DNA from 4 places in the Sphingomonas sp. DMC6 genome. Region 3 is predicted to be linked to each of the others. Evidence: predicted binding sites of a transcription regulator. Region 3 holds the regulator's gene; each other region holds the start of a gene.
The links. The regulator LexA, encoded in region 3, represses DNA repair genes until DNA is damaged. The targets are predictions, from matches to a motif close to GTTCCNCNCTTGTTCT.
Positions count from the first base shown of each region.

Region 1: a site for LexA is predicted at 5,540-5,555, ahead of ACT53M_RS03390 (ATP-dependent helicase). Genes of this name have one in related genera too.
Region 2: a site for LexA is predicted at 1,426-1,441, ahead of ACT53M_RS03130 (S24 family peptidase). Genes of this name have one in related genera too.
Region 4: a site for LexA is predicted at 3,021-3,036, ahead of ACT53M_RS08660 (ImuA family protein). Genes of this name have one in related genera too.

Region 1 covers NZ_JBQUYT010000001.1:753,535-761,371, forward strand. Annotated here, with positions in the region: gene ACT53M_RS03355 (pseudouridine synthase) at 1-698, shown strand, start outside; gene rsmD (16S rRNA (guanine(966)-N(2))-methyltransferase RsmD) at 698-1,237, shown strand; gene ACT53M_RS03365 (GNAT family N-acetyltransferase) at 1,243-1,890, shown strand; gene ACT53M_RS03370 (MFS transporter) at 1,860-3,146, opposite strand; gene ACT53M_RS03375 (hypothetical protein) at 3,310-3,495, shown strand; gene ACT53M_RS03380 (inorganic phosphate transporter) at 3,531-5,174, opposite strand; gene ACT53M_RS03385 (hypothetical protein) at 5,244-5,438, opposite strand; gene ACT53M_RS03390 (ATP-dependent helicase) at 5,559-7,837, shown strand, end outside.
Region 2 covers NZ_JBQUYT010000001.1:702,924-710,760, reverse strand. Annotated here, with positions in the region: gene ACT53M_RS03140 (DUF5818 domain-containing protein) at 1-279, opposite strand, end outside; gene ACT53M_RS03135 (thermonuclease family protein) at 276-701, opposite strand; gene ACT53M_RS03130 (S24 family peptidase) at 714-1,355, opposite strand; gene ACT53M_RS03125 (BrxR family helix-turn-helix transcriptional regulator) at 1,766-2,623, shown strand; gene ACT53M_RS03120 (DEAD/DEAH box helicase) at 2,620-7,776, shown strand; gene ACT53M_RS03115 (helicase-related protein) at 7,773-7,837, shown strand, end outside.
Region 3 covers NZ_JBQUYT010000001.1:464,419-472,255, forward strand. Annotated here, with positions in the region: gene trpC (indole-3-glycerol phosphate synthase TrpC) at 1-245, shown strand, start outside; gene moaC (cyclic pyranopterin monophosphate synthase MoaC) at 242-709, shown strand; gene ACT53M_RS01980 (hypothetical protein) at 1,037-1,549, shown strand; gene ACT53M_RS01985 (PilZ domain-containing protein) at 2,115-3,068, shown strand; gene ACT53M_RS01990 (molybdopterin molybdotransferase MoeA) at 3,109-4,293, shown strand; gene lexA (transcriptional repressor LexA) at 4,351-5,025, shown strand; gene bla (subclass B3 metallo-beta-lactamase) at 5,055-5,915, opposite strand; gene ACT53M_RS02005 (ComEC/Rec2 family competence protein) at 5,912-7,837, opposite strand, start outside.
Region 4 covers NZ_JBQUYT010000003.1:285,643-293,479, reverse strand. Annotated here, with positions in the region: gene ACT53M_RS08675 (error-prone DNA polymerase) at 1-114, opposite strand, end outside; gene ACT53M_RS08670 (Y-family DNA polymerase) at 122-1,639, opposite strand; gene ACT53M_RS08665 (hypothetical protein) at 1,782-2,075, shown strand; gene ACT53M_RS08660 (ImuA family protein) at 2,235-2,945, opposite strand; gene ACT53M_RS08655 (thiamine pyrophosphate-dependent enzyme) at 3,192-4,463, shown strand; gene ACT53M_RS08650 (alpha-ketoacid dehydrogenase subunit beta) at 4,624-5,628, shown strand; gene ACT53M_RS08645 (dihydrolipoamide acetyltransferase family protein) at 5,634-6,935, shown strand; gene ACT53M_RS08640 (protein phosphatase 2C domain-containing protein) at 6,940-7,800, shown strand; gene ACT53M_RS08635 (hypothetical protein) at 7,808-7,837, opposite strand, start outside.

The DNA.
Region 1 (7,837 bases), 290 kb from region 3:
GCGAAGTGCGCCGCGTGCTCGAACATCTCGGGCTGCAGGTCAGCCGGCTGATCCGAACCCGTTACGGCCCCTTCTACCTGGGCGACCTGCCTGCGGGCGACGTGGACGAGATCCGCCAGGCCGACCTGATCACCTTCCGCACCGTGCTGTCCAAGCCCGGCGGCGGGAAAGCGGCGTCGAACCTGCAATTTGCGGTGCGCCAGCGCGTGGTGGAGCCGGCCGAAAAGCCCGCGGCTAAAGTGGAACCGGAAGGGCGCCGTCGCATCGCGCGCCCAGCGCCCGCGGCGCCCAAGGGGCCAACCTTCACCGCCCGAACCACTCCCAAGGCCAAGGCAAAGCCCGTAGCCGGCGAGGAGCGTGCCCGGACCGCCGGAAAACTCTCCGCGCGCGCATTGGAAGGCGGCGTAGCCAAACCCGCGCATGCTGCCCGCGCTAAGGCATTTCGCGATGCGCAAGATCCGCGCCCCGGCGATCTGGTCGATCGGCCGCGCGGCCGCCGCGACACGCGCGGCGAACAGTCCGGAGAGCGCGCCCGCTCGCCCCGCAATGCGGAGCAAGGCACCGAACGCGGACGCCCGCTCCGCTCAGCCGGCAATGGGGACGAGCGGCCGCGTGGTCCGCGTCCGCCGCGTCCGGGCGGCGGTGGCAGACCCGGTCGCCCCGGCGCCTCGCCCCGCCCGCCGCGGGGGCGTAGCTGATGCGGATCATCGCCGGGGAATGGCGCGGCCGCCCGCTTGCCGCACCCAAGGGCGACACGACTCGCCCGACCGCCGACCGTACCCGCGAGGCGCTGTTCTCGATGCTCGCCTCGCGCCTCGGTAGTTTCGAGGGGCTGGCCGTGGGCGATTTCTTCGCCGGATCAGGGGCGCTGGGGCTGGAGGCACTGTCACGCGGCGCCGCTTCGTGCCTGTTCGTCGAACAGGACCGCGCCGCGCTCGATGTGCTGAAGGCCAATATCGCCAAGCTGGGGGCCAAGGGCGCGGATGTGCGCCCCGGATCGGTCCTCGCGCTCGGCCCGGCCCGCGCACCGCTGGATCTGATCCTGATGGACCCGCCCTATGGCACCGGCGCGGGCGCCGTCGCGCTCGACAAGCTGGCGCGGCTGGGCTGGACCGGCCCCGGCACCTGGATCAGCATTGAAACCGCACGCGACGAGGCCGTGGCGGTGGAAGGCTTCGTGGTCGATGCCGACCGCATCCACGGCAAGGCACGGCTGACGCTGCTGCGGGCGGGATGAGCACGGTGGCGAGCCAGCATGGAACAGCGGTTGCACCAGCGCTGCTCCATGCATGGCTGGCCGGCCGCTCGATCGCGCGCGGACTGCCCGCCCCGGTCGCGGATCATGGTGGCTACCGCGTCGATACGCGCTCCGAAACCGAATATTGCCGCTGGGTATTCGCCGCGCCCGCCCCTGAGATCACAACGCTCGCGCAGAGCATTTGCCAGGCCGGCAGGCTGATCAAGCTTTGCGACAGCGCAGAATGCCTCCGCGCGCTGCTGCCTACCGGGTGGCAGTTCCATACGCCCAGCTATTTCATGCAGGCGGGCGAATGGCAGGCCGATGCCGCCTTGCCGACAGGCTATCGCTGCACGATCGAAACCGACGGTCCCGCGATGCGTGCGATCATCCTGACCGAAGGCGGCGAAGGCGCAGCATTCGGTTATGCCGGCGAAACCGCAGACGCCTTTGTCTATGACCGGATCGTCACCGCCCCCGAGCATCGCCGCAAGGGGTTAGGCACGATCGTGATGGCCGCGCTGCACGCCGCACGCACGCGCACCGATACGCCAGAGCTGCTCGTCGCCACGGAGGACGGAAGGCAGCTCTATCAGCGGCTCGGCTGGCACGTGCTGTCGCCTTACACCACTGCTTCGATTCCAGCGGAATAAACCCGCCGTACCAGCGCCAGCCCGGCGAGGCTGAGCAGCGCCGCGCCCGCCAGATACCAGCCGACCATGCCGATTCCGCCCCGCTGCACCAGCGTTTCGGCGATCAGCGGCGTCAGCCCGCCACCCAGGATGCCGCCCAGGTTGAACGTCACCGACACGCCGGTATAGCGCACGCGCGCGGGGAAGAGGCTCGGCAGCCAGCCCCCCAGCGGGCCATAGACGAAGCCCATCACGAACAGACCGGCGGCAAGCCACACGAACACCGTGCCCAGCGCGCCCGGCACCAGCAGCCACGGCATCGCGACGCCCAGCGGAATCATCGCGATACAGCCAAGCGCCAGCGCCAGCCCCGGCCCCCGCCGGTCTGCCAGCCAGCCGGCCAGCCCGATGCCGAGCGCCATGAACAGGATCGCCGCCAGTTCGACGCCCAGAAACGCCTCGCGCGGATAGTGCAGGCTCTTGGTACCGAAGCCGATCGCGAACAGCGTCGCGACATAGAAGAGCGCGAAGCACGCGATCGTGCCCAGCGTGCCGGCAATCGTCGGCCCCAGATGGTGGCGAACCAGTTCGCCCAGCGGCACCTGCGGCGAGTGGCCCTGTTCGACCACTTCCTTGAATGCCGGCGTCTCGGCGATCCGCAGCCGAACCCACAGGCCCAGCCCCACCAGCACCGCGCTGGCGATGAAGGGAAGCCGCCATCCCCAATCGCGAAAGGCAGCGTCGTCGAGGAACGTGCCCAGAATCAGGAACAGGCCATTGGCGGCGATAAAGCCGACCGGCGCGCCGAGCGGCGGAAAGCTGCCATAGCGATAGGCCCAGCCCTTGGGCGCATATTCCACGGCGAGCAGGCTCGCCCCGCCCCATTCGCCGCCCAGGCCGAAGCCCTGTCCGAACCGCAACAGGCACAGCAGCAGCGGCGCCAACCAGCCAATCAGCGCATGGGTGGGCAGACAGCCGATCAGTACCGTCGAAAGCCCCATCAGCATCAGCGAGGCGACGAGCGTTGACTTGCGCCCCAGCCGATCGCCGAAATGGCCGAACACCAGTCCGCCCAGCGGTCGCGCGAAGAACGCCACGCTGAAGCTGGCATAGGCCGCCACCTGTTGCAGCCAAGGTTCCTGCGCGGGAAAGAACAGCGGACCGAACACCAGCGCCGTCGCGGTGGCGTAAATATAGAAGTCGTAGAATTCGACCGACGTGCCAATCAGGCTCGCGAACAGGATGCGCCGGTGCGATGCGGCGGGTGCTGTGTTCATGCGTCTTCCTCCCCGCCCCCTACCTCGGCCCAGCGCGTGCGCGGGTCAAGCGCGCGCTTTTGCGGGGGTAAGCGAGAAAGGCGCGCCATCGTTCAGCGAGCGGTCACCTTTGTTTCGGTAGCGAGCTCCTGCACTCGCTGCACCGGATTTAGGGAGACGGATAATGCGCGAATCGCCTGTGAAGCGTCTGGTCTACGCAACCCTGTTCGCCGCTTCGGCTGGCCTGCTGGTTGCCTGCTACAACCCCGTAGACCATTTGAAAGCCAATCTGCGCGCCGATACGCAGGGCGTGGGGCAAAGCCTCCACCTGGCGGTGCGCGACCTGCAACGCGAAAGCGTCAGTCTGTAGCATGGAAGGCGGGGCCGACGGCCCCGCCGTCTCGCTCAGTGGAGCCCGAAGGTGCGGACCGCAGTGAGCATCAGCCAGTAAAGGCTGCCCGACAGCAGCATCGCCGCCGGCAACGTCATCAGCCACGCCAGCGCCATATTGCGAATCGTCCGCGCCTGCAGCCCCGCACCGCTGCCCACCGACGCACCCGCAACACCCGAAGACAGGATGTGCGTCGTCGATACCGGTACGCCGAGATGGTCTGCACCCATGATCGTCGCGGCAGCGACGATTTCGGCGGCGGCGCCCATGCCATAGGTCATGTGCTGCTTGCCGATCTTCTCGCCGACGGTGACGACGATGCGCTTCCAGCCAATCATCGTCCCGAGGCCGAGCGCGATCGCGACGACGATCTTCACCCATAGCGGGATGAAGCGCGTGCCGGTTTCCAGCCCGTTCTGATAGGCCTTCACCACCTTCAGCTCCTCGGGCTTGAAACCGTCGGGCTTCTTGGTCGCGAGCTTGGTGGTGTCGAGCACCAGATACATATCGTTGCGAACGTTCGAGGTCGCGCGCGCCGGCACCTTGCTCAGCGAGCCATAGCCCGAGACGCGCTCGACGAGGTTCTTCGACAGGGTTTCCAGCGCGGCATAGACCTTGGTGCCTTCCGCCTTGCGGTGCTGCAGCGCGTCCGTCAGCGTCGCGCGTGCATCGACCGGAGTCATGTTCAGCCCGCCGCTGCGCGCGTCGAACACGGCGGTCGCCGCCTGCGAAGTCTGCACGAAGGCGGCGGTAGCGCTCGCCGGCAGCGTGCGGTTGAGCGCATAGGCGGTAGGGGCGCAGCCGATCAGGATCAGCATGATGAGCCCCATGCCCTTCTGACCGTCATTCGAACCGTGGAAGAACGAAACGGCGGTACAGGTGCCGATCAGCAGCGCGCGAATGCCGCGCGGCGGCGGCGCATTGCCGGCGGGCGCCTGAAACAGCTGCGGCCGCTTCATGAATAGCACGCGCATCAACAGGATCAGCAGCAGCGCGCCCGCAAAGCCCATCAGCGGGCTCCAGAACAGCGCCGAGAAAACCTTCATCGCCTGGCTCCAGTCGACCCCGGCGGTGCCGCCGCGCGACCCGCTGAGGATGAGCTGGTTGGCGAAACCGACGCCAAGCACCGAACCGATCAGCGCATGGCTCGACGAATTGGGCAGCCCGACATACCAGGTCGCGAGATTCCAGAGCACCGCCGCCAGCAGCAGCGAGAAGATCATCGCAAAACCGGCGGAGGAGCCGACGTTCAGGATCAGATCGACCGGCAGCAGCGTGATGATCGAATAGGCGACGGCGCCGCTCGACACCATGACGCCCAGGAAATTGAAGAAGCCCGACCACACCACCGCCAGCTGGGCCGGCATGGAATTGGTGTAGATTACCGTGGCGACGGCGTTCGCGGTATCGTGGAAGCCGTTCACGAACTCGAAGCCAAGCGCGATGACCAGCGCCAGCCCCAGAAACGCGAACACGCCCAGCGCAAGCTGTTCGCCCGCCTCCCGGGTATCTACAAAGATGCTCCAGCCGGCAAAGGCCAGCCCGCCGACCAGAAGGAGGCCGAACAGCAACCGTGCAACGGGATGCGTCTTTTCAGAGAATCGGGGACTTCGCGGCGATTCCGCCTGCGAACCTTGTTCCATTGCGAGCGTCGCCATGATGTTAGCGCCTCTGGCTGTAGCTTGTGACAGGATGATGACGGTTTGGTGACGCGGAATACATAGATGTCAGCGAAGGCATTCGGTGTGCGTAATTCGCACGAGCTTTCCGCTGGCATCCTTCTCCTCATGCCGGCCTGCCTGACAGGCCGGCGCCCGCGCATGGTCCGCCTCCCGCCACGCCACAAAGGCTGCGACGATGGCGAGCGTAAGCACCGCCGCGAGCCGCACCTTGAGCCGGCGAGATTGGTTCGGGTTTGTCATCGGGATTTCCTGCGGCGCCTCTTACCCATGGCGGGCGCATCGCGCAATCGAGGACTTGGGCGGCTCGTCGCAGCGCGGCAACGCTTGCCGCGCACCGCTTCGTTCCCTAGTTGTTCGCGGATGTCGCATCCCACGCCCTTACCGGACGCGCCCTATCTTTCGGGCCTGAACGAACCGCAGCGCGAAGCCGTGCTCACCACCGACGGCCCGGTGCTGGTGCTGGCCGGCGCGGGAACCGGCAAGACGGCGGCGCTCACCGCAAGGCTGGCGCATCTGCTCTGGACGCGGCGCGCCTATCCCTCTGAAATCTTGGCCGTAACCTTCACCAACCGGGCTGCGCGCGAGATGAAGGAGCGCGTCGGCCGCCTGGTCGGCGAAGCGGTAGAGGGCATGCCGTGGCTGGGCACCTTCCACGCGATCGGCGCCAAGATGCTGCGCCGCCATGCCGAACTGGTCGGGCTGCAGAATAATTTCACCATTCTCGACACCGACGACCAGTTGCGTCTGCTCAAGCAGCTGATCGTCGCCAACGAGCTCGACGAAAAGCGCTGGCCTGCGCGCCAGCTTGCCGGGCTGATCGACGGCTGGAAGAATCGCGGTCTTACCCCCGCTGATCTCGATGCGGGCGAATCCGAAGCCTATGCCAACGGGCGCGGCCAGTCGCTCTATGCGCAATATCAGGAGCGGTTGCGGCTGCTGAACGCCTGTGATTTTGGCGATCTGCTGCTCCACATGCTGACAATCCTCAAGACCGATCGCGAGGTGCTGGCGCAGTATCAGCAGCGGTTCCGGTACATCATGGTCGACGAGTATCAGGATACCAACGCCGTCCAGTATCTGTGGCTGCGGCTGCTAGCCCAGGAGCGCAAGAACATCTGCTGCGTGGGCGATGACGACCAGTCGATCTACAGCTGGCGCGGCGCGCAGGTGGAAAATATCCTGAAGTTCGAGAAGGACTTCCCCGGCGCGCGGGTGATCCGGCTGGAACAGAATTACCGCTCCACCCCGCACATCCTGGGCGCGGCCTCCGGCGTGATCGCCAACAATGGCGGACGGCTCGGCAAGACGCTGTGGACCGAAAAGGATGTCGGCGAAAAGGTGAAGGTGCTCGGCGTCTGGGACGGCCCCGAGGAGGCCCGCCGCGTCGGCGACGAGATCGAGGCGCTGCAGCGCGGCGGCCTCAGCCTCGATGCCACCGCGATCCTCGTCCGCGCCCAGCACCAGACCCGCGAGTTCGAAGACCGCTTCATCGCGATCGGCCTGCCCTACCGCATCATTGGCGGCTTCCGCTTCTATGAGCGGCAGGAAATCCGCGATGCACTCGCCTATCTGCGCGTCGTCGCCCAGCCGGCCGACGATCTTGCGTTCGAGCGCATCGTCAATGTCCCCAAGCGCGGCCTCGGCGACAAAGCGCTGGCCAAGGTCCACCAGTTCGCCCGCGCACAGGACATTCCGCTCACGACCGCAGCCGCACGCATTCTCGATACCGACGAGCTCACCCCGCAGGCACGCCGCGCGCTCGGCAATCTGGTCGGCGACATGGCGCGCTGGCGGAGCATGGGGAACGACCTGCAGCACCCCGATCTCGCCCGCATCATCCTCGACGAGAGCGGCTATACTGCGATGTGGCAGGCCGACCGCACCGCCGAGGCAGCCGGGCGGCTCGAAAACCTGAACGAACTCGTCCGGGCGATGGAGGAGTATGAAAGCCTCTCCGCCTTCCTCGAACATGTCAGCCTGGTCATGGACAATGAGGCGAGTGCGGAGGAGCCCAAGGTCACCATCATGACCATCCACGCCGCCAAGGGGCTGGAGTTCGACACTGTCTTCCTCGCCGGCTGGGAAGAAGGCATTTTCCCTTCGCAGCGCGCGCTGGACGAAGGCGGCCTCGCCAGTCTGGAGGAAGAGCGGCGGCTCGCCTATGTCGCGATCACGCGCGCGCGGCGGCAGGCGACGATCCTCCATGCCGCCAATCGCCGCATCTACGGGCAATGGACTTCCAGCCTGCCAAGCCGCTTCATCGCCGAGCTGCCGCCCGAGCATGTCGAATCGGAAAACAGCATGAGCGGCGGCGAAAGCCTGTGGCGCGCCAACTGGAGCGAACGCAGCGATCCCTTTGCAGATACGTCACGCGGCACCGGCCGCGGCCCCGGCTGGCAACGCGCCGCCGGTGTCGACCCGAAGAATCCGGGCGGCGGTTTCGCGGCGCGTACGTTCAGTCGCGAGCCCGCGCGGGTGTTGGAAAGCCGCGCTTCGGCGGTCAGCTTCGGCGCCAAGCCGCGTGCCGATCTGGCGATCGGCATGCGCGTGTTCCACCAGAAGTTCGGCTATGGCACGATTGCCGAAATCGAAGGCAACAAGCTGGAGATCGATTTCGAACAGGCCGGCCGCAAGCGCGT
Region 2 (7,837 bases), 240 kb from region 3:
AACTGTCGCGTAGAGGCCGTAGGCGACGAAGCCCGCGGCAAGAAGGAATTCGATGCGGAGTTTGAATGCTTTCGGACGAGGCTGGCCGGCTAGCCATATCTGTTCGCAGGTAAACCCGTTGAACCCCGAACGCTCCCCGACCACTTCGACGCGAGAGCCGAAAAATTTGCGTACCTGGCGGGTGTTGTCGAGTTTCCAGGTCCCGCCACCATCGGTGCGTAGCACCGGTCCGTTCGCTGCCCGCTCGACGATGCCGGTCAGATGCGTGGTGCTGCTCACCGGCAAGCCGGGCCTTTCCAGTAGCGATCCCAGCGCAGGACAGTGCCGGTCTTGATCATGGCGCATGACAGATCTGCGCCTGACGGCAGGCGGCACCAGGCAGCGGTCCTGTTTCCGCCTGCGCCCCCCTCGGAGCGGCATGTCAGTCGCGGCCCCCTTACGACCACATGACCGGTCGAGATCGTTCCGCGCGCGCCGCCCATCAGCTGTACCAGCGCATCGCGCGCCTCAATCGCCGAGGCAGCGGGGCAGGGCTGATTGGTCCGGCAGGTGCCGTCCATTTCCCGCGCAGCGATGCCGGCGATCCGAAGGTGAGGACCTTCCGCGCACCAGACCGGACCGTCACCATCCCAGACGTGGGTCGGTGTGCAGGTGAATGGCTGTCCGGAGGCGACGATGGAGGCAGCAAGCAAGGCGAGTATCATATGGCTCCCTTAGAGTGCTCGTCCGAACCAGAGAACCCGCCCGACGATATTGAGCGTCCGCTTCTCGAGACCGCGCCAGCTCGGATAGGCCGGGTTGTCGCTCAGAACCGAAGCGCGCTTGCCCTGCGGTTCGAGGGCAATCCGCTTGACGCTCAGCATGTCGTCCATCCGCAGGACATAGATCCCGTCTCTCAGGCGCGCCTGGCCGTCCCCGAGATCGACCATCACTTCGTCGCCATCATGAAGAGTGGGCTCCATGGAGTCGCCATGCACGGCGATGATCGACAGGCTCGATGCCTTGCTCGCGGTCAGCCGGCGTAGCCACTTCTCGTCGAAGCCGAATTGTGCTGATTTGGCTTCCATCTCCGCGAGCGCGCCGTGGCCGGCTGATGCCTCGACATTGAGCAAAGGCACATGGACCAGTTCGACGACCGGACCTGAACGACGGGCGGGGGCACCGAGAATTTTCTCATCGACCCCGAAAAATCGCGCCAGAACCGAGCGATCCTGCTCGTCCAGCTGCCGCGGGCTGCCGCGCCGGATGTACTGCTGGATGTAGGCGGCATTGCGCCCCAGCAGGCGCGAAACCGAGGAATAGTTTACTCCTCGTTGCTGGATCAACTCGTCCAGGGCTCTTCGTGCGTCGTCCATGACTGCCAGTCCTATCGCGGGCGCCTAGGAAAATCGATCCTAGACTCTAGGAAGCCTTCCTAGTAAGAACATAACAAGAACGCAAGGGTAAAGCGAGTCTACGGTGATGGAGCTTCTGGAGCAGATCGAGGAATATCTGGTGCAAACCCGGACGTCGCCGAGCACCTTCGGCCGTCATGTTGTAGCTGATCCCCGTTTCGTTCAGGACCTAAGGGACGGGCGCAGGCCACGCCGCAAAACCTGCCAGAAAGTTTCGGAATTTCTTGCGAGCTCAGAGATGGTTAGCCGCCGGTAGGTCGACAAAACAGAAAGGCGAGGAGATTTCCGAATCTCGTTGCCTCAACATCAAGCATCCACTACGCTTACCCATACAGAAACTGGTTTAGCCCAGTTTCTTGGGGGATCGGGGCATGGAGAGCGAATCGGGATTGCGGCGCGGGGTTGAGAGCCGCCTCGAATTCATTGAATTCAGGCTCTTCTGGGAGGGCCACGTCAACCGGAGTGACCTGATCGAAGTTTTCGGCGTTTCGATCAATCAGGCATCGACGGATCTGAACAGATATCTCGGCCTAGCCGAAGCAAACATGGTCTACGACAAGAGCGCCAGGACGTATGTGCGTAGCTCGTCCTTCAGCCCCGTGTTCCACCAGCCAGACGCAGCCCAGTATCTCTCTCAGCTCAGATCGCTTTCGGATGGCATCATTGCCGCCGAGGACAGTTGGATCGGGGGTTTGCCAAGCTTTGCCTGCGCTCCGACGCCTGCTCGAGGTGTCTCGCCCAACATCTTGCGGGCGATGGTGACGGCGATCAAGCGGCACGAGGCGATCGAAGTTTTCTATCAATCCATGTCATCGCCCGAGCCAGCTTGGCGGTGGATCGAACCCCATGCCTTGGTGTTTGACGGGTTCAGATGGCATGCTCGCGCGCACTGCCCACGTAGCAGCGCCTTCAAGGACTTTATTCTCTCGCGAATTACCGATACCCGCGCATCAAAGCCTGCTGATGCGCGGTCTTCGGTCGATAGCGATTGGGAAGAGCAGGTTGATCTCCAGATTGTGCCACATCCCGAACTGAGTGCTGGTCAGCGCAAGGCGATCGAGCTCGACTACGGTATGGAAAATGGGGTGACGACCATATCTGTCCGGCGGGCAATGCTTTACTACGCACTTAAGCGGCTCGGATTAGACACGGACCCCGCCGCGCGACGTCCCCAAGACCAGCAGATCGTTTTGCAAAATCGAGATTCTGTGGAGGATCAAAGGGCGTGAACATCTTCGAACTCGATAAAGCGCTCGTTGACCGATACGCTTCCTTCGCCCGTTCTTTCTCTGCCATTCGTGCGCCAGAAATCGATCAGCAGGTGCGGTCCATCTATGAGCAGGGCCGTTTCTGGCCCGACCCGCTGATCACGATCAATCCACGATTTGAAGCTGGAAAATCGATCGACGAACTGGTCGTATCGGGTGACGTTGCGCCAGAGCTGGCGTCGATCTTCGCCGCTGGACCAGATCGAACACCGATCCGCCTACACCGCCATCAGGAGCGGGCCGTTGCGAAGGCCCGGAACCGTGAGAGCTTCGTTGTCACGACCGGAACGGGTTCGGGTAAATCTCTGTGCTTTTTCGTGCCGATCGTTGATGCAATCGTCCGGGCGAAGCAGGCCGGAGAAGCGCCGCGTACCAAGGCGATCATCATTTATCCGATGAATGCATTGGCAAATTCGCAGCTCGGAGAGATCCGTAAATTTGTTGATGATGCCGGTTTGCCAGCACACCTGCGTCCTTCCGTCGCGCGCTATACCGGCCAGGAAACGGACGAAGAGCGTCAGCAGATATCACGGGACAAGCCCGATATCCTGCTGACAAACTTCATGATGCTCGAACTGCTGATGACCCGGCAGGAGCGCCTTGATCGGGCGGTCATAGACAATGCCCAGAACCTCGATTTCCTCGTTCTCGATGAACTTCATACCTACCGTGGCCGGCAAGGTGCCGATGTCGCAATGCTGGTTCGGCGGGTAAAACAGCGCCTTACGCCATCCAAGGATCTGATTTGTATCGGCACGTCGGCCACGATGTCGAGTTCGCCCGACGAAGCCGAGAGAGCGGCAGCGGTTGCCGAAGTTGCGACCAAGCTGTTTGGGCAGTCCATCGGTATTGGTAGTATCATCGATGAAAGTCTCGCGCGCGCCACATCTCCCGCAATCAAGGCAGAAACGCTCGGAGAACAGCTTCGCCAGGCTGTGCTGCAGCCGCTTGCCGGCAATCTCACGGATGCTGATCTCACACTTCATCCGCTGGCGTGCTGGATCGAGACTCAGGTTGGTCTTGACGACGCCGAGAAGCTGCGGCGCCGAAAGCCGATGACCCTTACCACTGCAGCGCAAGCGCTGAGCCTTCAGACGGGCGCGCCCGAAGAGGATTGCAGTCGCGCGATAGCCGACATGCTCGCCATGATGGGCAAGCCCGAGAGTGAGCGTGGAGGGACGTCTTCAAGGGCCTTTCTTGCGTTCAAACTTCACCGTTTTATCTCCGGTGCGGGTCAGGCCTATTCGACACTGGAACCGTCCGCACAGCGCCGGGTCAGTCTCGAGGGACAGAAGTTTCATCCTGATGATCCTGAGGCCCGGCTCTACCCATTGTTCTTCTGCCGTGAATGCGGTCAGGAACACCATAGCGTGTCCATCACAAATGCTGATGGCGCGCATCGCGTCATTGCTCGCTCGATCGATGAAGCTGCCCGCGACGAGGCAGAGCCTGATGGCACAGAAACGGGTTATCTGGTGCCTGCGGTCAACGCAGGTTTCCGGTTTGCGGGTAGTCCAGATGACTATCCTGACGAATGGCTGGAGCCTACGGCGAGCGGTGAGGTCCGCCTGAAGTCTGCGCATCGCGGAAAGCATGAAGGGCGCCTTGTCATGGTGCGTCCCGACGGCAGCTTTGGCGACGAGGGCATCCCGGCGTGGTTTTTTTCCGGAAAGTACCGCTTCTGCCCGGAATGCGGTCATCAACCAGCGTCACAAGCGCGTGAAATCAACAAGCTGGCCGGCCTGTCCGCTGAAGGACGAAGTTCGGCTACGACACTGATCGTTGCCACCATTTTGGCATGGATGGAGCGGGATGGGTCGCTCGACCCGCATACCCGCAAATTGCTGGGCTTCACCGACAACCGGCAAGATGCAGCGCTTCAGGCAGGTCACTTCAATGACTTTATCTTTGTCACCCTTCTGCGCGCAGCGATCCTGCGAGCGGTCAGGAATGCTGGGCCTCAAGGGCTAAAGGCAGACAAGTTTGGTGAGGCCGTGCGGTTGGCCTTGGGCTTCGACCTCGACGACAAGGACCGGCTCGGCGAATGGATGCTCGATCCGAACGCCAAGGGCTACCAGAACCGGCAAGAGGCCCAAGAGGCTCTGTCCGAAGTTTTGGCTCACCGGCTTTGGGCAGATTTGCGCAGAGGGTGGCGTTATACAAATCCAAATCTGGAAGAAGTCGGCCTGATCACGGCTCACTTCCCGGGACTGGATGATCTGATTGCCGACGATGAAGAGTTTGCCAGCAATCCGCGCCTGGCATCCGCAACGCCAGCCCAGAGGCGTCATTTGTTCGAAATCCTGTTCGATCAAATGCGGCAGGGTCTCGCGGTTGCGACGGACGCTCTTGACCGTGGCAAGGTGAAGCAATCGGCCGAAGTATCACGCAACCGCCTCCGGCTTCCCTGGGCTATCGACAGGGAGGAGGAAAACACGCTGCGGGAGTGCGGTTTCCTGATGATTTCGCCGCCCCGAAGCGGCACCATCCGTGCCTCTGAAGCAGCCTTGATTCTGCGGGCTGGTCGCCAGAGCAAGCTCGGCAAAGCCCTGCGCCATCCCAAGCTTTGGAACAATGAACAGGTTCCGGCGAAAGAATATGACGAACTGATCGAGACATTGCTGAAGGCTGCCGAGGCCCATCAGTTCGTTCGACGGGTCAATGTCGGTTATGAAGCGCCGGCATGGCGTATGGCGCCGACAGCAATCCGCCTGATCCCCGCTGACACACGTCGTGATGGCAAGCGGCAAAACCTGTTTTTCCGAGATTTGTACGAGCAGGTCGCCGATATGCTCAGCCATTCCGGCAATCTTCCCTACAGTTTCGAGGCCAGGGAACACACGGCACAGGTCGATCAGGAAGTCCGGGCGTGGCGGGAAGACCGCTTCCGCTTTGAGCAGCCGGATCGTGAAAGGTTGAAAACCAATCTTGAGCAGATGCGAGAGCAAGGTGAGCCGGACAGCTTCCTTCCTGCGCTGTTCTGCTCACCGACAATGGAGCTTGGCGTCGATATCAGCGCGTTGAATGCTGTTTACCTGCGTAACGTGCCTCCGACGCCCGCCAACTATGCCCAGCGCTCAGGCCGAGCAGGGCGCAGCGGGCAAGCCGCGTTGATCGTTGTCTATTGCGCTGCCCAGTCGCCCCACGATCAATATTATTTCGCCGATCAGCAGGCAGTGGTTGCAGGCGCCGTGCGACCGCCAGCGCTTGATCTCGCCAATCAGGATCTGCTCCGCAGCCACCTCCACGCCGAATGGCTGGCTGCAGCCAATGTGCCGCTGAAATCCGCCATTCCGGAAAACCTGGACATGGGTCGGGATGGGAAGCCGTTGACAGCAGAAATCAACGAGGGCCTACAGGTGCTTGCAGCAAGTGGGGCAGCCAAGCCCATCATGCGCCGCCTCATCGATGCCATGCTACCTGCTGTTAATCTTCGTGACGCACCCTGGCTTGCTGACGTCGATGCCTTTGTCGAACGGACCGACAAGGAGGCCTTGGCCTCGTTGAATGAGGCGTTCGATCGCTGGCGCAATTTGCATAGCAGCGCGCGCCGCGAGCAGGAGCTGGCTCACGCTATCCAGAACAAGGTGGGGCTGAAAGCTGGGGAGAGAACCGCAGCAGCCGGGCGATATCGCAATGCATCCAGGGAGCTTGAGATCCTCGAGTGCGGGAAGGCATCCAACAGTTCGGATTTCTACACCTATCGCTACCTCGCCACCGAGGGCTTTCTGCCCGGCTACAACTTCCCGCGCCTCCCGTTGTATGCCTTTATCCCGGCTGCCAAGAGCGCGGTTTTACAACGTCCGCGCTTCCTCGCGATCGCCGAATTCGGTCCGAACAGTATGATCTATCATGAAGGTCGCGCCTACCGCGTTACCAAGGCAAAACTCCCCGCCGAGGGCCGAATGGACAGCGGACAGTTGGCGACCTCGACACTGATCCTGTGCCCGGAGTGCGGAGCAGCACATACCGACGAGCTTCGGGAACGCTGCCACGCGTGCCACACTTCGCTGGGTGGTGCCGAGCGGCTCGATACTGTGTTCCGCATCGACAATGTCGAGACCGCACCGGCAGAGCGGATCACGGCAAATGACGAAGATCGTCAACGCCGCGGGTTCGAGATCCAGACGGTCTTTCAATGGCCGGTCCACAATGGTGCGCCAGACATCCGCTCCACGGTGCTTGGTCACGCTGGAGAAGATTTGCTGCGACTGGATTATGGCGCAGCAACAAAGCTCTCGCGCATCAACAAGGGGCTGCGGCGGCGCAAATCGAAATCGATCTGCGGATTCTTTATCGACCCGAATTCGGGACGTTGGCTGAAAGACCCGGCCAACGGTGACGATGATGATGGCATGGGCGATCCGACCCAGGCCAAGCCGCAGCGGATTGTTCCGATGGTGGAGGATCATAAGAACGCACTGCTCTTGCAGCCACAGGTCACCTTCAGCACGGAGGAAATGGCGACATTCCAGCATGCATTTATTCGCGGCACTCAGCTGGTTTTCGAGCTGGAAGAAGGCGAAATTCTCGGCGAGCCTCTACCGAGCCGTGACATTCGCAATGCCATCCTGCTTTACGAAGCAACCGAAGGCGGCGCTGGCGTGCTGAATCGGTTGGTGGCTGATCCCAACAAGGTTGCCGAAGTCGCTCAGGTGGCGCTCACGCTCATGCATTATCGCGAACCGTTTAACCCGGCCGATATGCTGGAGACTGATGATGCCTGCGTTGCCGGATGTTATCGCTGCATCCTGTCCTATTTCAATCAGCCTGATCACGAGCTGATTGATCGCCGTCATGATCAGGTGATCGACGTTCTGTGCAGGCTTGCACAGGCAAGCGAAGTTGCGTCCGAAAACACAGAAACGCAGCATCCATGGTTGACTGCAATTGAGCAATGGGGCGTCCCAACACCTTCCGCGATTACGATCGATGGATCGGTGCAACGATTGTTCTGGCCTGCGCGAGGTGTCCTGGCAATTCCTGGCGGCCCGACACCCGGCCTCGTGGCTGAAGCTTCGGCGCTCGGCATTCTCGACATCATCTCCTTGCCCCTGACGCCCGACGAGCAGGCTCGGAACGAACTTGTTGCAGCTTTGGGAATTTGCGCATGAACGCGGTTGTTTTTTCTCCCGGAGACATGGTGCGCGCGCGCGGGCGCGAATGGATTGTTCT
Region 3 (7,837 bases):
AGCTCCGCTCGCGTCTGATCGGCGTAAATAATCGCAATCTCAAGACGTTCGAGGTCGATGTCCAGAAGACCTATGAACTCGTCCGCCACGCACCGGGCGACTGCACCTTCGTCGCCGAATCGGGCCTGAACGGGCGCGGCGATCTGGATGCTATGGCCGAACACGGCATCCGTTGCTTCCTGATCGGCGAATCGCTGATGCGCCAGGCCGATGTCGAGGCGGCGACCCGCGCCCTGGTGGGATGAGCCGTCTTACCCATCTCGATGCCGAAGGCGCCGCGCATATGGTCGATGTCGGCGGCAAGCCCGTCACCGCGCGCGAAGCGGTGGCGCAAGGGCGCATCACCATGTCCCCCGAAGCGGCAGCAGCGATCCGCGAAGGCAGCGTCAAAAAGGGCGATGTGCTCGCCACCGCCCGCATCGCCGGCATCATGGCCGCCAAGAAGACGGCGGATCTGATCCCGCTGTGCCATCCCCTGCCGCTCAACCGCGTCGCGATCGACCTCGCGCTCGACGAAACCGGCGTGACGGCAACCGCGACCGCCACAACCGAAGGCAAGACCGGCGTGGAGATGGAGGCACTGACCGCCGTCTCGGTTGCGCTGCTGACGCTCTACGACATGGCCAAGGCGCTCGATAAGGCGATGGTGCTGGGTGACATCCGGCTGGTTTCCAAGACCGGCGGCAAATCGGGCGACTGGCACGGCTGAAACCCGGTCGTGACCCCATAAACGACCGCTATCGGCGGAAGCGGTGAACGTCTGGGGTTGGTGGGGAGCGGACGTGACCGCTTTCGGAGAAGAAACAGGCATAGAGTTGCCGTTAAGCCGGTTCGCCTTGGGGCATCTTCCGAGCAACTATCGCCGTTCCGATGCGGTGCCGGGAAGGTCGGCTTACGCCAACACTGGCCATTTCACGCGCCTCGCCCCCTGAACAAAGGACGGTTATCGGACCTCCCGCGTAACGGTCGCTGTGGCAGGAAATTTAGGGGGAGCGGAAGCTTGACTTCAGCAGTTGGCTCGAGAGGAAATTAGGAAATGAACACATCCAAACTCTTCAAACAATCCCGAATCAGGACCGCAGGCTACGTGATTGTAGCTATGATTAGTGCAGCGATTGCGTGTTTCGCCGCTCTGCTGGGGTTTGCTCTGGATGGCCCTTGGAAATGGGTTTGGATAACATTTGGCTGGGTTTTCGGGCTACTCGCTATTTTCTACGGCGGATTGGTTGTGCGGCCACTACGTCTCACCTTGAATTCAGAGGGTTTCGAGCTGTCGGGAGGGTGGATGAGATTACCACGCTTCGTTGCTTGGCGGAATATCGACGGCCCCATAGGTACCTACCCAATCGGTAGAGGGCAGAGCGTTATTGGCTATAATTTGGTCGACGGTGCCAATAACAAAAAACGTTTGGATAACTATCCTCGACATCAATTCACCCCAGATGCAATCTTACCGAGCGTATGGGGTAAAAGCGCACAGCAAGCTGCTGACGAACTTGATGCTTTTAGAGATCAGGCCATCAAATCTTGTTTAGAAAATGCTCATTAGGCACTGGATCACCAGCGTAGAATGCTCCCGAAATTTATGATATTAGAGATAGCCCAATTCCTCGAAGTTAAATTAACCGACGTGAAACTATATTATTTCGCGTTCGCAGGCGCTCCACATCTATATCGTTAATAAATGTCACAGCCTAATCCACATCTAATCTTACCCAACGCTCGAATGTTCGCAACTGGGGCGTAAACGGACGATCTCAGTCGCGGCGGCGATCGGCAGGAATGTCCCAGACCTCGTCATTCCAGCTTTCGCCGTCGGAGATGAGCCAACGGCGGGTTTCAGCTTCACGATTGAGATGCTGGCCCCCCCTGGGATCGGGGCGTTTCCTGATGACGAGCGTTTCCTTTCGCGCCGCTGACCCATGCGATTGCCCCCGGGAGCCGCGCTTTCGCCGGGGCGAGCCCGCGCGGACCGGGTGGAAAACAGGGACGCGCACGCATCGACGCCGCCTCGCATGGGCCGTTCCCGGCCCGTTAGTATTTCCGCAACCCTCTCGCTTAACGGCCCCTTCAGCGGCGCCCGCCACAGTGGCGACAACCGGGCGGGAAGGCCAATGCGACAAGATCTTACGTCCGATACAATCTTCAGTCTGGGCGGCGAGCGCCCCTATCCTCCCACGAACGATCCCTCCGCCGGCGCAAGTGATTCGCCCGCGTTGGATTGCGGCACCTTGGCGGTGGACGATGCCCGCCAGACCTGTGCGATCCGCTGGCTGAGCGCAGTCGGCGCGGTACTGCGCCTCGCCGATGCCGTGGTCGACGAGGCGGCGGCGGTGCTCGATCTGGCGAGTGGCCTGCGCCTGCCCGGCCATATCGCCTGGTCGCACGGCGGCGAAGCGGGGCTGATCTTCGATACGCCGATCGACGTGGTGGCGATGCTCGCCCGCAATCTCGCCAATCTTCCGGCCGAACGCCGGCTGCTGCCGCGTATCGAGCTGCGCCAGACCGTGGGCATCGTCAGCGGCGACCGCGCCGTGCTCGTCTCCACGCGCAACATCTCGCAGGGCGGCGTCGGCGTGGAGGGCAGGTTCTCGCTGGCCGAGGACGACGCGGTCCAGCTCATCTTCGACGGCCTGCGCCCCATGGCCGGGCATGTCCGCTGGGTGCGCGACGCGAGCGCGGGCATCGCCTTTGCCGAGGAACTGGGCTGGCAGACCTTGCTTCCCTGGCTGCGCGAACTGCAATCACTGGCGGGTGCGAGCGCGCAGGCCGACGGCGAACTGCTGATCCCCGACAAGGGGGCGATCCGCCTGGACGCCGCGGCGCGCGTGCGCGAAGGCGTTCGCTGGTGGAATGTCCGGGTGCGGGCGCTGACCCAATATCTGGTCGAATTCGAGGCGCGGCATGCCTTTGCATCGGGCGCGCAGCTATGGATCGCCCTGCCCGGCATCGGCGGCGGTCCCGCCCGCGTCGTCGAAACCGGCCAGAACCGCGCACTGTGCGAATTCCGCCTGCCGCTGCGGCCCGACGACTTGCGCAGCGTGTCCGGCGGCAACCGGGCAGGCTGAAACGCTTGCACGCCCCGGCGTGCCGGGCCAAGGCACCGGCATGACGCCGCTTCTTCCTATTGCCAAGGCTCAGGCGCGCCTGCTGGCGCTGGGCACGCCCGCCGCCGCCCAACAGGTACCGATCGCGGAAGCGGCCGGGCGGTGGTTCGCCGGGGATGTCGTCGCGCTGCGCACCCAGCCCTCGGCCGATCTCTCGGCGATGGACGGCTATGCCCTGCGCTTCGCCGACCTGCGCGGACCGTTGCGGGTGATTGGCGAAAGTGCGGCGGGACGCGGCTTTGCCGGCAGCGTCGGGCCGGGGGAAGCCGTGCGGATCTTCACCGGTGCGCCGCTTCCTGCCGGGACCGATACCGTGCTGGTGCAGGAAGAGGCTGCGCGCGAGGGCGACCGTCTGCTGCTGGCCGGCGAAGGCCCCGCGACGCGCGGCCGGAACGTGCGCCGGCGCGGGCTGGATTTCTCGGAAGGCGAGCGGCTGATCGCGGCGGGAGAGCGCGTGACGGCGGCACGGCTCGCGCTCGCTGCGGCGGCGGGCCACGCGACATTGCCGGTACGCGCGCCCGTGCGGGTGGCGATCGCCTCAACCGGCGACGAGCTGGTGCCGCCGGGCGAACCGGTCGGGCCGGCACAACTGCCCGAATCGAACAGGGCGATGCTCGCCGCCTTGCTGGCCGACCTGCCGGTGACGATCATCGACCTGGGCATTCTCCCCGATGACGTCGCGCAGCTCACGCGCAGCTTCGCCAGCGTCGATGCCGATATTCTCGTCACCACCGGCGGTGCCTCGGTGGGCGATCACGATCTGGTCCGCCCCGCGCTGGAAGCGGCCGGCGCCGTCATCGATTTCTGGCGAATCGCGCTGCGCCCGGGCAAACCGATGATGGCGGGCCGTCGCGGACTGACCGTTGTAGTAGGTCTGCCGGGCAATCCGGTTTCGGTTTTCGTCACCGCGCTGCTGTTCGTCCGGCCGCTGATCGCGCATATCGCCGGCGCGGCCGATCCCTTCCCGCGCACCCGTCTGGCCGTGCTCGGCGAAGACCTGCCCGCCAATGGCGACCGCACCGATTATCTGCGTGCCGAACTGGTCGACGGGCGGGTCCGTGCCTCGACGATCCAGGACAGTTCGATGCTGCGGACTCTGGCTCGAAGCAACTGCCTGATCGTCCGCGAAGCCGGTGCAGGCCCTGCAAAAACAGGCGACTCCGTGGAAATCCTCGACATCGCTTGACACGGGCCCGGAACATTGCATAAACGTTCCCAGTCTGTTCTAGACCCGGAGGATTGGATGCTCACGCGCAAGCAGCACGAGCTGATCTGCTTCATCGCCGATCGCCTGAACGAAACGGGCGTTTCGCCCTCGTTCGAGGAGATGAAGGAGGCGCTGGACCTTAAGTCCAAGTCAGGTGTGCACCGCCTGATCAGCGCACTGGAGGAACGCGAGTTCATCCGTCGCCTGCCGAACCGCGCGCGCGCCCTCGAAGTGCTGCGCATGCCGGAACGGGGTGAGCGCAAGCCCGCGCCCAAGCCGAAGGTCAGCGCTCCTGCCGCACCGGCGGCGACCGTGCCTGCGCCGGCGAACGACGTGGTGGAAATTCCGCTGCACGGTCGTATCGCCGCCGGTACGCCGATCGAGGCACTCGAAGGCTCGACCATGCTGCCGGTTCCCGCCGCGCTTCTGGGCTCGGGCGAGCATTATGCGCTGGAAGTCGCGGGCGACTCAATGGTCGAAGCCGGTATCCTCGATGGCGACTATGCACTGATCCGCCGCACCGAAACCGCCCGCGAGGGCGAGATCGTCGTCGCGTTGATCGACGATGCGGAGGCGACGCTCAAATATTTCCGCAAGGAAGGGTCGATGGTCCGGCTCGATCCAGCCAACCGCGACTATTCCCCGCAGCGCTACCGCCCTGACCAGATCCGCGTGCAGGGACGCCTGGCCGGATTGTTGCGGCGATACTGACGAGCGGGCGGGACGCTGGGCAACGATCGTCACTTTTGCGGGGACGATCGCTGCAGTTCCGCTTCAAAATCCGCACGCGCTTCCTCGACGCGCCGGTGTAATTCGCCGGGATCGACAAAAGCCTCGGGATTTCCGGCGAGAAGTTTTGCCCGCTTTGCGTCGAAATCGAATTGCGAAGGGTGATAGCTCAGATAGACGTCCGCCTGCATCGCGCCGAGCTTGGCGAAGGTGGCGCGGAAATCGGCCGGTGCAGCGTCATAGCCATGACCGGGCGTCAGCGGCTGGTCGGCAACGGTGAGGCTGCAGGCGAACAATACCGTCAGGCTGTCGCCGCCCGAGGGGACTTCCAGCGTGAAGCTGGTGCACCCTTTGGTGTGACCGGGCGTGAGGTGCGCTACCAGCGTGTTGGTGCCCAGGCGAATTTCCTGCCCGTCGGCAAGAACGCCGTCGACTTTCACGGGTGGCGCAGTGATGGAAATATCGGGACGATAGTCCGATCGACCAAGCTCCAGCGCCGGTACCTCGGCAGCGCTTGCCAGCAACCGCGCGCCAGTCCTGCGCTTCAGCTCGGCGAGGCCGCCCGCATGGTCCCAATGCGCGTGGTTGATCAGCAAAATCTTCACGTCGCTCAGCTTGAAGCCGAGCTTCTCGATGTTCGCAGCAATCAGCGGCGCGCTTTCGGGCATGCCACCGTCGATCAGGATATGCCCCTGCGGGCTCGTGATGAGATAGGCGGCGATGCCCGCGGTGCCGACATAATGGACATTGCCCAGAATGCGGAAGGGCGCCACGGGCTGGTTCCATTCGGCTCGTGTCTTCGCCCAGTCGGTCTGCGCCTCGGCCGCAGGCGCAACTGTCAGCGCGATCGCGAGCATCATTGTGCGGATCATCGTCTTTCCTCTCCTTTCCCCGCGAATGGCGGCTGCACCGTCGGCGGGTCAAGCCAAGGTTGTCGCCCTTCCCCGCGAACGGTCCGAACGGTGCCGTCGGCAAGGCGGATCGCGACGCCGCCGCTTTGGGCCAGCGTGGTGCGGTCGAGCCGCAGCCAGCGCGGATGGCACGCGCGCGGCAGCCTGCGTTCGCTGATTACCAGATCGCTCGTTCCGCATAGCGCGACCATGTCGGCCCAGCGCAGCGGATAGGCGCTGCGTGTGGCGGCAATGCGCCACCGCCGACCGCCGCGCGTCAGATCCACGACGCAGGCATCCTGGCTGCACCGCGCCTCAGGACGGCCATCGAGCAGGTCGAGCCCGGCTTCCTCCACTCCTGCATTCTCCCCCAGCGCCGCACGGGTGAAGTCGCCGGTGCGGTCCCGCAATAGCGCGAGCCGCCCGTCGTCCGTGCGCACGGCGACATGGCGGCCGTCGCCGGTCACCAGTAGATCAGGCGCCGGCGTGAGCAGCGTCCATAACGCACCCAGAAAAATCGCCGCAAACCCGGCGATCCGCACCCCTGTGCGCCACAAACCCAGCCACAAGCCGCCGGCCACGATTAGGGCGAAGGCGCCCGTCGGCATCGCGGGCAATGCGGCCACTGCGCCGGGCGCATCACCAACCGCATGGGCGAGCCATAACAGCAGGTCGAGAGCCCGCGCGGTCAGCCACCACAAAGGCGCCCCCAGCCCCGCAATGTCGAGCAGCAAAGCACCTGCCTCCAGCGGCATCACGACAAAGGTGGTCAGCGGAATGGCGATGATATTGGCGACAGCACCGTACAGCCCGGCCTTGTGAAAATGGAACAGGCCTATCGGCATCAGCACCAGTTCGACGAGCAAGCCGGTGAGTAGCAGCGACACGGCCCCCCGCGCCGTGGCAGCGACACGCGATTCTTCCCGCGCTTCGAACCAGCCGCGCATATGGGGGCTTTCGTGCAACGCGATGATCGCCGCCACTGCAGCGAAACTCAGCTGGAAGCTGGGGCCAGCCAACGCCTCCGGCCAGCAGCAAAGCACCACCACCGCCCCCGCCGCGACCAGACGCAGCGTTACGGCCTCGCGCCCCAGGGTGAGCGCCGCGAGCACGAGCAGCGATGCGACGCAGGATCGTATTGTCGGCACCTGTCCGCCGGTCAGCCAAGTATAGCCGATCGCAGCAATCGCGCCCGCTCCGGCTGCGATCAGCGGCAATCGCACGCGGAGTGCCAGCCAAGGGCTGAGCGCGAGCAGTCGAAGGACCAGCAGCATCGCGGCACCGGTTGCAGCGGTGACATGCAGACCGCTGACGGAAAGCAGATGCGCCAGGCCGGCCCGGCGCATCGCATCCGAGTCGGACTGCGTGATGGCGCCTTCGTCTCCGGTCGCGAGCGCACTGGCGATACCGCCCGAGCTCCCCGGCAGCCGCGCCTGAATATGGGCCGTGAGCGCCGCGCGCAGATCCGCCGCCGCGCCTGCAGCCGGCCTTTCGACCTTGACCGAGCCGATCGCCTTGCCGCTGGCGCCGATCCCCGCAAACCACGCAGTCAGTCGGAAATCATAGGCTCCCGGCACGGATGGCCCCGGTGGCGGCACCAGCCGCGCCCGCAGCGAGAGTTGCGCACCGGTGGCGATACCGGAAACGCGATCGGTATCGGCGATATTCAGGCGGATATGTGCCGGCAGGTCGGGTCGACTGACCGGCGCCAGCAACAGCCGCGTCGATTCGCGCGCCGGCAGCGGCTCGACCCGTTCGACGGTTGCCGCAAATTGCGCGACTGCCGGCCTTGCCAGTACCGGCGCGGACACCGACTCGGCTCGCCACCAGATAAGGAGACACCCGGCCGCCATTGCGAGGCCGGTAACGAGCAACACGCGCCCTGCCCGTCCGGCAAGCACCGC
Region 4 (7,837 bases), on a different contig from region 3:
GGTGATGCCCAGCGCCGGCATGCCGTACGCCGCCGCGGCTTCGAACAGCTCGGAAGGGGCGGAGGCGCCGCGCAGGAAGGAATAATGGCTGGTGACCTGGAGCTCGCTGTACATGGACACCTCACCCGAACAGGCCGTGCAGATACCAGCTGAGGTCGCCGGTCACTGCGCGTTCGCCATCGCCCTTGCGGAACAGCCAGTAGCGGCGGCCGCGTTCGTCCTCGACGCGGAAATAGTCACGCGTGGCATGGGTCTCGGCGGCACGCTTCCACCATTCGCCATGGATGCGCTCGGGCCCGTCGGCGCGGACCACCTCGTGCCGCTCGCCCCGCCAGGTGAAACGGCGCGGTGGCTGGTCGGGCAGCTCGGCCAGGACATGGTCGATCCGCTCGGGCCGGCGGAGCAGGCGGATCGGGCGCGGCCAGTCCGGATGCCAGGGCGGCAGCGGCGCGTGGCGATCGAGCTGGCGGACATCGTCGGCCTTCATCCCCGGCGCTGCGCGCTCGGGTGGATCGAGGGGCGGCAGTGCAGCAGCCGAACGCTCGGGCACGTCGCTTTCCACCGGCCGCATCTGCCACAGCCGCGCCATGCCGATTCGCGTCGCCAGCGTGTCGATCAGCGGCGCGAGATCGGGCACGGTTTCGGCATCGAGCCGCTCGTCGACCGGCAGTGCGCCCAGCGGTTCGCTGCGCAGCAAATACAGCGTCATGGCGTCGAGGCCATAACCGGGCTCGATCTGGTCGATGCGGCGGGCGAGCAGGCGGAGGAGATGCGCCGGATCGCGGCTGGCGCGGGCGAGGCCGATGCCGATCCGCTGCGGTACCCCGTCCACCCGATCAGCGACCAGCCCGATGCGGCGGGCACCTTGCCCGGCTTCCGCCAGCGCCTCGGCGAAACGGCGGACCAGATCGCCCAGCCAATGGGCAATCGCCTCGGGGGTGGCGATCGGCTCGGCGAAGCGCTGGGTGACGGCAACCGGCTCGGGCGGCGTGACGGGGGTAATCGGCTCGGCGATTCGGCCCAGCGCCTGGTCGAGCCGTGCGGCGATCGTCGTGCCGAAGCGGCGGACCAGCGGCGCGCGGGGAAGCGCGGCGAGCTGCCCGATATTATCGATGCCCAGCCGGTGGAGCAGCGCGATTGCATCCGCGTCCAGCCGCAATGCCTCGACCGGCAGTGGAGCAAGCCAGTCTCCATGGTCGCGGGGCGGGCAGATCAGCAATGGCTCGGGGCGAAAGCGGGCGAACGCCCATGCGGCGCCGGCGGTGTCAGCGACGGCGATTCGGCTTGCGACCCCCAGCCGTTCAAGCAGGGCGTGCAGCCGGCGCAGCATCGCAGCCTCGCCGCCATGGAGATGGGCGACGCCGGTCAGGTCGAGAAACAGCATGTCGTCGCCGGCAATGGTGACGCTGGGTGACCATCGCCGGGCGAGGCTGTGCGCCAGCCGGTTGAGATCGGCGCGGTCGCCTTGCGGATCGGCAGGGTCGATGCGGAGACCGGGCACCATTGCCTGTGCCTGAGTGACTGCCATACCGACGCGGATGCCCGCCGCAATGGCGGCCGGGCAGGCGGCGGCGACTTCGCTGCGACTGCCGGTGCGGCGGGAGAGGATGCGGGGGGTATCGGCTCCACCCGCCGACACCGGGGTATGACTCCTGTGCCCCTCCCGTCCCCTATCGTCATCCCCGCGAAGGCGGGGATCCATTGTCTCATCGGTGGAAGACGGAGCCGCACCGCCACGGCAAATGGATCCCCGCCTTCGCGGGGATGTCGGTGTAGAAGGAGTGGCCACGGACGGCGAAACCGGGCGCCTTGTCAACGCCAGCCGCACGGGGTCACCCGCCATCGCGCCGCCCTCGTCGGGTCGCATCCGCTTGAAGGCATGGTCCGCCGCTTCGCTGCGCCGGCCGAGCTCGCGCATCGGCGGCCGCTGGTGCGGCGGCAGCGCCGCGATGGCGGCATCGCGTGCAGCCCGCGCCCAGCGCGCGCCCGGCCGCCACCCGCCGCCGCGCTGGACGGAGCAGGCGGCATCCTGTTCGGCGGTGGCGAGCGCGTGGAGAGATGCTAGACGCTCGTAGTTTTCCCCCATCCCCTCCCGCTTGCGGGAGGGGATGGGGGAGGGGATTGCTACAGTTTTATCCCCCCTCTCCACGTCAGCCCCTCCCCTAGCTCCTCCCGCAAGCGGAAGGGGAACGAGCGCTGCATCGTCCGTACTATATGCGTTCTGGTGCGCCCGCTCAGGCGGCAGCGCGCGCGGCTCGGCCCGCCGCACGCGGTCGAGCGACCAATGGGGCAGGAAGAGCGCAGCGACCCGTTGCATCGCAGGCCTCCACCAAGAGTTGGAACGATTCCCCCCCACGTTGCCGCGCCAGCGACAACTCCCAGCGCAGCCGGCCGATGCCCTCCACCGGGAGCGGTGCCGAGGGTGCACAGCCCACCCGCCAGCGTGTAACCGCTGCCGACGGCGCGCCCAAAGGATCGCTGCCCTCGCGTGCATGACGCTTGAGCAGCAGCGCGATGGTGCGGCCCCCTTCCGCTACCAATTGCAGCCGCCGCGTGGCGGGCATGGCGACGCGCTTCACTTCGCCGATCACTGCGCCCAGGCCGCGATGTCGCAGCCCTTCCTCCATGATCGCGAGCAGTTCGTCGTCGTCGCGCGCTTCGGCATAGATGACGCGTTTGGGGTCAAGCCCCACCTGCGCCAGTCCGGGGGCGAACAGGTCGCGGCGGCGCACTACCCACAGCACCGGACCCCAACAGCGTGCGGCAATGCCGCCCAGGAAGGTGGTGGCGGCGCAATCGTCGGTCAGGTCGGGGGTGGCGCCCGCGATCTCGTGCAGCGCATCGAGCCGCAGGCCGCCATCCGCCAGCCGCGAATCGAGCCGCTCCAGCCCGAATGGCAGCACTGGGCGCCGCCGGAATCCGGTGCCGTCGATGGCGCTGAGCATTGCGCGCAACTGGTCGAGAGTGGCAGGATCGGGCACGGCGACTCGTTCGGGGTTGATGACAGGTCCGACTCGTTCGTTCCTATTTTGTTCCAATCTCGTCGCGAGTCAATCGGACTCCGAAGGTCAAATTTTTAGGCCAGTCCTGCTGCCCCATCTCGACAGAGGCTTTGAAATTTTATAACAGAGTCGCGCAATTCGAGTTCGTGCGTTGTCCGTGGCGACACGGCCGTTTTTGATGGAGAGACCATGACGGTGGACGCCCCGCGCGCCAACCTGCCGCCGCTATCGCTGCATGTGCCCGAACCGCGATTCCGCCCCGGCGATGAAGCCGATTTCAGCGATCTGTCGATACCCCCTGCGGGTGCCGCGCGCCGGCCCGACAGCGCCGAAAAGGCAGAGCAGTTCCACGACCTCGCTTATGGCCTGATCCGCGTACTCGACGATTCGGGGAACGCCGTTGGCCCTTGGGATCCGCGGCTGGATGCAGAGGCGAAGCGCAAAATGCTGCGCAGCATGGCGCTGACCCGCGCCTTCGACGAGCGGATGTTTCGCGCCCAGCGCCAGGGCAAGACCAGCTTCTATATGAAGTCGACCGGCGAGGAGGCAGTGTCGGTCTCGGCTGCCCTTGCCCTAGCCGGCGACGACATGTGCTTCCCCAGCTATCGCCAGCAGGGCATCCTGATCACGCGGGGCTATCCGCTGATCGACATGATGAACCAGATCTATTCGAACAAGGGCGATCCGCTGCAGGGCCGGCAGTTGCCGATCATGTATTCGTCGAAGGAAACGGGTTTTTTCTCGATCTCCGGCAACCTCGCCACGCAATATCCGCAGGCGGTGGGCTGGGCGATGGCGAGCGCTGCGCGCGGCGACACCCGCATCGCCGCCACCTGGTGCGGCGAGGGCTCGACCGCCGAAGGCGACTTCCATTCGGCGCTGACCTTCGCCACCGTCTATCGCGCGCCGGTGATCTTTAATGTGGTCAACAACCAATGGGCGATCTCGAGCTTCTCCGGCTTCGCCGGTGCCGAGGCGACCACCTTTGCGGCACGGGCAATCGGCTATGGCATCGCGGGCCTGCGCGTCGACGGCAACGATGCGCTGGCGGTCTATGCGGCGACGGAGTGGGCGGCCGAGCGCGCGCGGACCAATCAGGGGCCGACGCTGATCGAGCATTTCACCTACCGCGCCGAAGGCCATTCGACCTCGGACGATCCCAGCGCCTATCGCTCGGCCGGCGAGCCCAATGCCTGGCCGCTCGGTGATCCGATCCGGCGGCTGAAGGACCACCTGATCGGCCTCGGCGAATGGGATGAGGAACGCCAGGCGGCGATGGACCTTGAGCTCGCCGAAACGGTGAAGGCCGCACAGAAGGAGGCCGAAAAGAACGGCATCCTTGGCCACGGCATGCACCAGCCGTTCGAAACCATGTTCGAGGGCGTCTTCGAGGAGATGCCCTGGCACTTGAAGGAACAGAGCGACCAGATGATCGCCGAGCGCAAGGCGGCTGGCATATGAACGGCTTGGACATCCAACACATCACCCTCACCCTTCCCATCGCTGCGCGATGGGCCCCTTCCCTCTCCTACCGGGAAAGGGAGGGAGCGCCGAAGGCGCGGAAGGGTGAGGGTGCCCGCGCCCTGCTCCCCGGAGGTGCAGCATGAGCACCACTACCCGTATGAACATGATCCAGGCGATCAATTCCGCCATGGACGTGATGATGGAACGCGACCCCAATGTGGTCGTGATGGGCGAGGATGTCGGCTATTTCGGCGGCGTGTTCCGCGCGACCGCCGGGCTCCAGGCCAAATATGGCAAGACCCGCGCCTTCGACACGCCGATCACCGAAATCGGTATTGTCGGCGTGGCGATCGGCATGGGCGCCTATGGCCTCAGGCCCGTGCCCGAGATTCAGTTCGCCGACTATATCTACCCGGCGCTCGACCAGCTCGTCTCCGAAGCCGCCCGGCTGCGCTACCGCTCCAACGGCGATTTCACCGCGCCGATTACGGTGCGATCGCCCTATGGCGGCGGCATCTTCGGCGGGCAGACGCACAGCCAGTCGCCCGAGGGCATCTTCACCCATGTCTCCGGCATCAAGACGGTGATCCCGTCGACGCCCTATGACGCCAAGGGCCTGCTGATCGCCGCGATCGAGGACAACGACCCTGTCCTCTTCCTCGAGCCCAAGCGCATCTATAACGGTCCGTTCGACGGCCATTATGATCGCCCGGCCAGGAACTGGACCGCGCATCCGGCGAGCGAAGTGCCCGAGGGTTATTACCGCGTCGAACTCGGCAAGGCCGCGACCGTGCGGACAGGCGAGGCGGTGACGATCCTCTGCTACGGCACGATGGTGCATGTCGTCGCGAGCACGATCGAGGAACTGGGCGTAGACGCCGAGATCATCGACCTCCGCACGCTGGTGCCGCTCGACATCGAGGCGATCGAAGCCTCGGTCAAGAAGACAGGCCGTTGCATGATCGTCCATGAGGCGACGCGCACCTCCGGCTTTGGTGCCGAGCTTTCCGCCTTGGTGCAGGAGCGCTGCTTCTACCATCTCGAAGCGCCGATCGCCCGCGTCACCGGCTTCGACACGCCCTATCCCCATAGCCTCGAATGGGCCTATTTCCCGGGTCCGGTGCGGATCCGCGAGGCGCTCAACAAACTCCTCAAGGACTGACGCCCATGGCTCGTTTTACCTTTCGTCTGCCGGACATCGGCGAAGGCATTGCCGAGGCAGAGATCGTAGCCTGGCACGTGAAGATCGGCGACCGGGTCGAAGAGGACCAGCAGGTCGCCGACATGATGACCGACAAGGCCACGGTGGAGATGGAATCGCCCGTCTCCGGCGTGGTGGTCGAGCTCGCCGGCGAAGTGGGTGACCAGGTGCCGATTGGATCGGCGTTGATGGTGATCGAGGTCGAAGGTGAGGCGGAGACGCCGGTCGAGGAACAGGTCGAGGCCGAAAATCCGGGTGTGGAGGAAGCCCGCGAGGAAAAGCCCTCTCCCCTTCAGGGGAGAGGGTTGGGAGAGGGGGACTTTCCGCAAGCACCGTCGCCTGCTGTCATGCCCCTCTCCCCGGCCCTCTCCCTTGAAGGGGAGAGGGAGTCGAAAGTTCTCGCCTCCCCCGCCGTGCGCGCCCGCGCGGCCGACCTCGGCATCGACCTCGCGCAGGTGAAGCCGGCCGAGGGTGATCGCATCCGTCACGCCGATCTCGACGCGTTCCTCCGCTATGGCAGCGCGCAGGGCTATCACGCGCCGCACGCCAGCCGTGCTCGCGAGGACCAGCCGGTGAAGGTGATCGGCATGCGCCGCCGCATTGCCGAGAACATGGCCGCCTCCAAGCGCGCCATTCCCCACTTCACCTATGTCGACGAGATCGATGTCACCGCGCTCGAAGCGATGCGCGCCGACCTCAACGTCAATCGTGGCCAGCGGCCGAAGCTGACCATGTTGCCGTTCCTTATCGTCGCACTGTGCCGCACGCTGCCCGACTTTCCTATGCTCAACGCCCGCTATGACGACGAAGCGGGCGTGGTGACCCGCCACGGCCGCGTCCATCTCGGCATGGCGACGCAGACCGATGCCGGGTTGATGGTGCCGGTGATCCGCGACGCGCAGGACAAGAATGTCTGGCAGTTGGCGAGCGAGATCACGCGCCTTGCCGAGGCCGCGCGCACCGGCAAGGCCAAGTCGGAGGAACTGAGCGGCTCGACCTTCACGGTCACTTCGCTCGGGCCGCTCGGCGGCATCGCGACGACGCCGGTGATCAACCGGCCGGAAGTGGCGATCATCGGCCCGAACAAGATCGTCGAGCGCCCGGTCTTCAAGTCCAATGAAATGGGGGGCGACGAGATCGTCCGCGCCAAGCTGATGAACCTGTCGATAAGCTGCGACCACCGCGTCGTCGATGGCTGGGATGCGGCAAGCTTCGTCCAGGCGGTGAAGAAGCTGCTGGAAACCCCGGTGCTGCTGTTCGCCGATTGAGGCCGTGGAACTGTCATGGCCGCATGCTAGTCGTGCGGCCATGCAGTTCGACCTGATCCAGACGCTCAGTCTTGCCGGTAACCCCGGCACTCCCAATGACGACCGCGCTGGTGCGGGTCGCCGCCTCGGCTGGGTGATCGATGGCGCGACGGACCTTGGCCCGGCCGGGCTGGTTGGCGCGCAGGGCAGCGCAGCCTGGCTGGCCGCCACGGCCCATGCGGCCTTCACCGCCGCCGGGGACGCGCCGATCGAGACGCTGTGCCGTGGCATCGCCGAACAGCTCGCCGCCGCCTATGCCGCCGAGCGCACGCGTGACCCGCTCGGACGGTGGGAATTGCCCATGGCATCGTTCCTCGCCGTTCGGCTCGATTACGACGTGCTCGAGGCTGGCTGGCTTGGCGACTGTGTCGGGCTGGTGCGGAGCGGCGAGCGAGTGACGCGGCTGGGTCCGGTGCCGGAGGCGCGCGACCCCGAGGCTGCGCACGCCGCCAGCCTCGCCGACCACGGCCTGGGCAGTGTGCACCGTGCGGCGCCGATCCTCGAAAGCCTTCGGGCCTCCCGCAACCGGCCGGGGCTGCGCATTCTCGGCGTCGAGCCGGAGACGATGGCGCATCTCGAGACGGCCCGGCTCACCTGCGCCGCCGGGGACGAAATCTTGCTGATGAGCGACGGTTTCGCTGCCCTGATCGACAGCTATGCCGCGTTCGACGCGCTGGCGCTGATGGACGCCCTTGCCCGCGACGGTCTGGCCGCGCTCGCCACCCGGCTGCGGGTGATCGAGGCGGAAGATGTCGCTTGTACCCGCTATCTCCGCTTCAAGGTTTCCGACGACGCGACAGCCCTGTGGCTGCGCGTCGCCGGCTGATCCCCGCTCAGCGCGCGAAGAAGATCGATTCGCTAAG